One region of the Nonomuraea sp. NPDC048916 genome, then DNA from elsewhere that is predicted to be linked to it. Evidence: riboswitches for the same ligand, from Rfam matches in the RefSeq annotation. Region 1 holds a riboswitch; the other holds the start of a gene.
What was found. A riboswitch is a leader RNA that binds a small molecule or an ion and turns the genes downstream of it on or off. The one in region 1 is predicted to bind S-adenosylmethionine.

Region 2: another riboswitch for S-adenosylmethionine. It lies ahead of thrC (threonine synthase); the one in region 1 lies ahead of AB0C16_RS26625 (aminotransferase class V-fold PLP-dependent enzyme).

Annotation. Positions count from the first base shown of each region.
Region 1 is NZ_JBEZFS010000026.1:59,117-62,317, reverse strand. It holds gene AB0C16_RS26635 (cytochrome P450) at 1-536, opposite strand, end outside; gene AB0C16_RS26630 (TerC family protein) at 566-1,306, opposite strand; SAM riboswitch class IV at 1,417-1,532, shown strand; gene AB0C16_RS26625 (aminotransferase class V-fold PLP-dependent enzyme) at 1,576-2,934, shown strand; gene AB0C16_RS26620 (DoxX family protein) at 2,940-3,201, opposite strand, start outside.
Region 2 is NZ_JBEZFS010000057.1:582-3,782, forward strand. It holds gene AB0C16_RS37100 (cold-shock protein) at 1-121, opposite strand, end outside; gene AB0C16_RS37105 (MoaD/ThiS family protein) at 364-639, opposite strand; gene thrC (threonine synthase) at 664-1,896, opposite strand; SAM riboswitch class I at 1,910-2,051, opposite strand; gene AB0C16_RS37115 (RNA polymerase sigma factor) at 2,131-2,685, opposite strand; gene AB0C16_RS37120 (trehalose-6-phosphate synthase) at 2,717-3,201, shown strand, end outside.

The DNA.
Region 1 (3,201 bases):
GCCCGCACCGCCGTGTGCTGGGCCTCCGGCGACGGGTTGAGCTCGTACATCCCGCAGATGTCGGCCGACCAGGGGCGCAGCAGGTGACGATCGGCCTCGGGGATGCCCAGCATCTCGGCGATGACCGTCACCGGCAGCGGCTCGGCGACCTCGGCGATCAGGTCGCCGCCGCCCTTCTCCACGAACGTGTCGACCAGGCCGCCGGCGATGTCGCGCACGCGGGGGCGCAGCGACTCGACCATGCGCGGGGTGAACGCCTTGGAGACCAGGCGGCGCAGCCGGGTGTGCACCGGCGGCTCGACGTCCAGCATGCCCGCTCTGACCACCCGCCAGAACGGCTCCTGGAACTCCGGCTCGGCCTCCTGGCCGAACTCCTCGTGGCCGGCCACGTGCAGGTAGGAGCGGCCCAGCCGGCGGTCTCGGAGCAGGGTGTTGACGTCGGCGTGGCGGGAGATCAGCCACTGCCCGGTCGGCTCGAAGAAGCTGACCGGAGCCTCACGCCTCAGGTCGGCGTAGACGTCGTAGGGATAAGCCACAAAATCCGGATTCCAAGGATCAAAGCGCACTATTTCATCTTAGAAGGAAGTTCTGCCTGCTTGGAGTGCTTGCTGCGCATCCGGATGTTCAGCAGCTCGACGATGACCGAGAACGCCATCGCGAAGTAGATGTAGCCCTTCGGGATGTGCTGGCCGAAACCCTCGGCGATGAGCAGCACCCCGATCAGCACGAGGAACGCCAGCGCCAGCATCTTGATGCTCGGGTGCTGGTCCACGAACCTGCTGATCGGCCCCGAGGCGAACAACATCACCAGCACCGCCACGATGACCGCCGCCACCATCACGCCGAGCTCGTCGACCATGCCCACGGCGGTGATCACCGAGTCGAGCGAGAACACCACGTCGAGCACCATGATCTGCGCGATCACCGAGGCGAACGAGGTGACGGCCCGCGTCTTGCCGTCCTGGTGCTTGGGCTCCATGCTGTGCCCGATCTCGGTGACGCTCTTGGCCAGCAGGAACAACCCGCCCAGCAGCAAGATCAGGTCACGCCCGGATATCTCGTGGTCCAGCACCTCGAACAACGGCTCGGTCAGCCGCACCACCCACGACAGCGCAAGCAGCAGGAGCAGGCGGCTGATCAGGGCCGCCGCCAGGCCGAGGACGCGTGCTCTGTCGCGCTGCTCCGGCGGGAGCTTCCCGGCCAGGATGGAGATGAAGATGATGTTGTCAATGCCCAGGACGATCTCCAGGGCCACCAGCGTGAAGAACCCTATCCAGATCTGTGGGTCGGCCACCCAGTCCAGCATCTGCCTGCCTCCACGCAATCGGGGGATATCGGGGGTACCAACGAGCCAGGCGACTCAGAAGTTCACCGGGTTGCGATCGAATGTGGCGGGTCGGTTATAGTGCGGGCGTAGGTCATGAGCGCCAGCGCCAAGCCCCGGCTCGCTGGCCGGCAACCCTCGCGTCCGCGGCGGGGTGCCCCGGGTGAAGACCTGGTCCGTCACGAGGTGTGGCGGGCAAGCGCGGGCTCCGTGGCTGCTCCAGGGGTCCGACGGCCCTCAGGAGGTTCGCCGTGTCCACGTTGACGATCTTCAACTCCGTGCCCGCCCAGCCCGCCGAGGCGTCGGCCGACGACGGCCGCCGCCCGATCCCGGCCGTGCTCGGCGCCGGCCTGGAGGTCCCGGTCAGGGGCGGCAGGCTGGTGGGCTACGCCAACCTCGACTACGCGGCGAGCGCCCCCTGTCTGGAGCCGGTCAGCGCGGCCGTCGCCGCCGCGCTCCCGGCCTACTCCAGCGTGCACCGCGGCGCGGGCTACGCCTCCCAGCTCACCACCACCCGCTACGAGCAGGCCCGGCACACCGTACGGGCCTTCGTCGGCGCCCGCCCCGACGACGCCGTGATCTTCACCCGCAACACCACCGACGCCACCAACCTGCTCGCCGCCTGCCTGCCCGCCGGCACGACCACCGTCGTCTTCGACACCGAGCACCACGCCTCCCTCCTGCCCTGGAGGAATGCGGTACGGCTGCCGCCGCCCGACTTCCCCGGAGCGGCCGTACGCGCGGCCGACGAGGCGCTGGCGGCCGTCGACGGGCCGAAGCTGCTCGTGGTGACCGCCGCCTCCAACGTCACCGGCGAGCTCTGGCCGATCGCGGCGCTGGCGCACATCGCGCACCGCCACGGCGCCCGGATCCTGGTCGACGCGGCCCAGTTGGTGCCGCATCGGCGGCTCAACCTGACCGCGCTGGACCTCGACTACGTGGTCTTCTCCGGGCACAAGCTCTACGCGCCGTTCGGCGCCGGGGCGCTGATCGGGCGGCGCGACTGGCTGGCCGGGGGCGAGCCGTACCTGAAGGGCGGTGGCGCGGTGCGTTCGGTGGACGGCGAGCCCGTGTGGCATGACGACCCCGAGCCGCGTCACGAGGCCGGCACCCCCAACGTGCTGGGCGCCATCGCGCTGGCCGCCGCCTGCGACGCGCTCTCCGCCACCGGGTGGACCGCGCTGGTCCGCGAGGAGGAGCGGCTGATCTCCCGGCTGCGCTCCGGGCTCGCCTCGATCGCCGGCGTGCGCGAGCTGTCCCTGTGGGGGCCGGACCACCCGCGCGTGGGCATCGTCTCGTTCACCGTGGAGGGCCACTCCGCGCGGGAGGTCGCCGAGGCGCTCTCCGGCGAGTACGGGATCGGCGTACGGGATGGCAAGTTCTGCGCGCACCCGTTCGTCCGCCACCTGCTCGGCACGCCGGAGCGCAGGAGCCCGGACGGGGTGGGCGACGCGGGAGCCGACGAGGACCGAAGCGGGCACGACCGTGAGCACGACGGTGGCTGCGAGGACGGCACGGCCTCCGCGGTGCGGGCGTCGATCGGCATCGGCAGCACCGAGGAGCACGTGGACCGCCTCGTCGGGGCTCTGCGGGACCTCACCGGCCGTTAGCCGGCTCAGCGGTTGGGCGGGCGGCGTTTCGTCGGCTCGTCGATGATGGCGTCGATGTCCTGCATGTCCTGGTCGCTCAGGTCGCTGCTCGACCTGAACCCCCGGGGCTGCCTGGGCACGTTCGGCGGGCCTGTCGTGGTCTCGCCGGTCGTGGAGGTGGGCCCGGTCGTCGGCGGCGGGGTGCGGCCGGTGGTTTCGCCCGCGGCGACCTGCCGCGCGGCGCGCCTGCGGTGCAGTCCGCCGAACAGGCTGTCGAGGCCGAGCCGC
Region 2 (3,201 bases), on a different contig from region 1:
GAGAGCGATACCCGTCCATCATGATGGCTGAGTAATGGACGAATACATCCTTACCACCGTCTACCGCGATGAAGCCGTAGCCCTTGTCCGCGTTGAACCATTTGACGGTGCCCTGCGCCACTTCCGACTCCTCTTACTGGGCTCGCGGATCCCGCCCATTCGTCCGCGAGACCCGCAATCGCCATGACTTATGGTGAAATCAGCCAGACGATCGCCCTCGACCATACCTGTGGTACGGCGTTTGGCAACAGAGTCAAAGCACCAAACTACGCATTTCATCACGTGTCAAGGTAGTTCAATATTGAATTTCCTGGAAAAGCAGAAGGCGCCCGCAACGGGGCGCCTTCCGAACGTGACGAGAGGTCAACCGCCTGCGACGGCCGGGATGATGGAGATCTGCGCACCCTCGGGCGTCGCCGTGTCGAGCCCATCGGCAAAACGGACATCCTCTTCCCCAACGTAAACGTTGACGAAACGACGAATCTTGCCCGATTCATCCAGAATTCGCGCTCCGATCCCTGGATAGTCAGAGTCGAGCTTCGCCAGCACGTCACGAAGAGTCGCCCCTTCGCCACTCACTTCCGCGCCGCCTCCGGTATAGGTGCGCAGAATGGTGGGAATTCGCACAGAAACGCTCATGATAAACCTCGCCTTTCCTGATTGTCAGACAGTCGCGCGGAACGCGTCGAGAGAGGGCCGGATCACGGCCGTGGGCCGGGCGCCGTCGGCGATCGCGTCGAGCGTCTTCAGCCCGTCGCCGGTGTTGAGCACCACGGTCTCCGCCTCCGGGTCGAGCTGCCCGGTCTCGACGAGCTTCTTCAGCACGCCCACGGTCACTCCCCCGGCCGTCTCGGCGAAGATGCCCTCGGTCGAGGCCAGCAGCCTGATCGCCGCGACGATCTCGGTGTCCGTGACGTCCTCCACGGCGCCGCCCGTGCGGCGGGCGATGTCGAGCACGTAGGGGCCGTCGGCGGGGTTGCCGATGGCCAGCGACTTGGCGATGGTGTCGGGCTTGACCGGCTGCACCACGTCATGACCGGCCTTGTAGGCGCCGGACACGGGCGAGCAGCCGAGCGCCTGGGCGCCGTAGATCTTGTACGGCCGATCCTCGACCAGCCCGAGCGCGACCAGCTCCTTGAAGCCCTTGTCGATCTTCGTGAGCTGGGAGCCGGAGGCCACCGGGATGATGATCTGCTCGGGCAACCGCCAGCCGAGCTGCTCGGCGATCTCGTACGCGAGCGTCTTGGAGCCCTCGGCGTAGTAGGGCCGCAGATTGACGTTGACGAAGCCCCACTTGTCGCCCAGCGGGTCGCCGATCAGCTCCGAGCAGAACCGGTTGACCTCGTCGTAGCTGCCCTCGATGCCGATCAGTCTGCCGCCGAACACCCGGGCCATGGCGATCTTGGCCTGCTCCAGGCCCGCGGGGATGAACACGCAGGCGTCGAGCCCGGCCCTGGCCGCGGCCGCCGTCACCGCGCCCGCCAGGTTGCCCGTGGAGGAGCAGGACAGCGTGTGGAAGCCGAAGTTGCGCGCCGCCTCGACGGCGATGGCGACCACCCGGTCCTTGAAGGAGTGGGTGGGATTGCCCGAGTCGTCCTTGACGTACAGCGACTTGATGCCGAGCGCGCGGCCGAGGTTGCCGGCCTTGACGAGAGGGGTCCAGCCCGGGTTCATGTTGGGCTTCTCGGCGACGTCGGCTGGGACGGGGAGCAGCGAGCGGTAGCGCCAGATGTTGGCGGGGCCCGCCTCGATGCCGGCCCGGGAGACGGCGCCGAAGGAGTAGGCCGCTTCGAGCGGCCCGAAACACTCCGGACAGGCGAAGCTGGGACCGAGGGGGTAGCGGGCGCCGCACTCGCGGCAGGAGAGAGCGCTGGCGGGACCAAAGTCGAGCGACATGAAGCGAGGCCTTCCCTCATCTTCGCCCGCGGCCACCCTGACCGCGGACCGGAATTGGCACCCTGTCCCGGTCGGCCTCGCCAGGTCGCGAGTCGAAAGCCGGGAGGGTTGCCGGGGCTTCGCAGGGCCGGTCCCTCCGCCCCTCTGGATGAGCAATATGCAGTTGTTGGTACGGACTCTACCTGGCCAGGCGGCCGAGCTGACCCTCCGTCTCAGGAGATGAGACGGCCGGTCTCACCTGTAGTCTTCGCCGAGCGCCGCCTGGACGTACTTGCGGGCCTGGTGGATGCGTGACTTGGCGGTGCCGAGCGGAATGCCGAGATGCTCGGCCACCTCGTTGTAGTCGAGCTGGACGATGTCGCGCAGCACCAGCGCCTGGGCCAGATCGGGCTTGTCGGCCTCCAGCGCCTCCATCGCGTCGAGCAGGTCGAGCCGCGACCCGGCGATGACGCTGACCCGGCGCGCGTCGGGCTTCTGCATGGGCAACTCGTCGGAGCTCTGCTCGGCCGCCCTGCGCTTGAGCGACCGGTAGGTGGTGCGCGCGCAGTTGGCGGTCACGATGTGCAGCCATGTGCTGAACCTCGCGCGTCCCTCGAAGCGCCCGATGTTGCGCGCCACGGCGAGCAGAGTGTCCTGCGACGCCTCCTCGGCGTCCTGGCGGTAGGGCAGGATCCGGGCGCAGTGGCGCATCACATCGGGCTCGATCCGGCGCAGGAGCTCGCCGAGTGCGCGATGATCTCCGGCAGCGGCGGAGCGGGCCAGGTCCTCGGTTAGCTCATCAAGCGCCATAGCTGGGATCCTATGGTCGGAGGGAGCTTAAATGAACAGCGTCCTGGTTGCCTCGAACCGAGGCCCCGTCTCGTTCACCGTCTCCGAAGGCGGCGTTCTGACCATGAAACGTGGTGGCGGCGGCCTGGTGTCCGGACTGTCCGGAGTGACCAAAGAAGTCGGAGTGCTGTGGGTATGCGCCGCCCTGACCGATGGCGACCGCAGCGCCGTGCGACAGGCGCCGGGCGGCCGCCTCGACCAGGCCGGCTATGACACGGGCGCGCTGCGGATGCTCGACATCCCGCCCGCCACGTTCCACCGCGCCTACAACGCCGTGGCCAACTCCACCCTCTGGTTCGTCAACCACCTGCTCTACGACATCCCCAACTCCCCCCGGTTCGGCACCCGGTTCCAGCGCGAGTGGGAGTCCTACCGCGACTACAACGGCGCGTTCGCGCTGGCGCTGGCCGAGGAGGCCGGCCACGAGGCCCGCGTGATGGTTCAGGACTACCACCTGACCCTGACCCCGGCGATGCT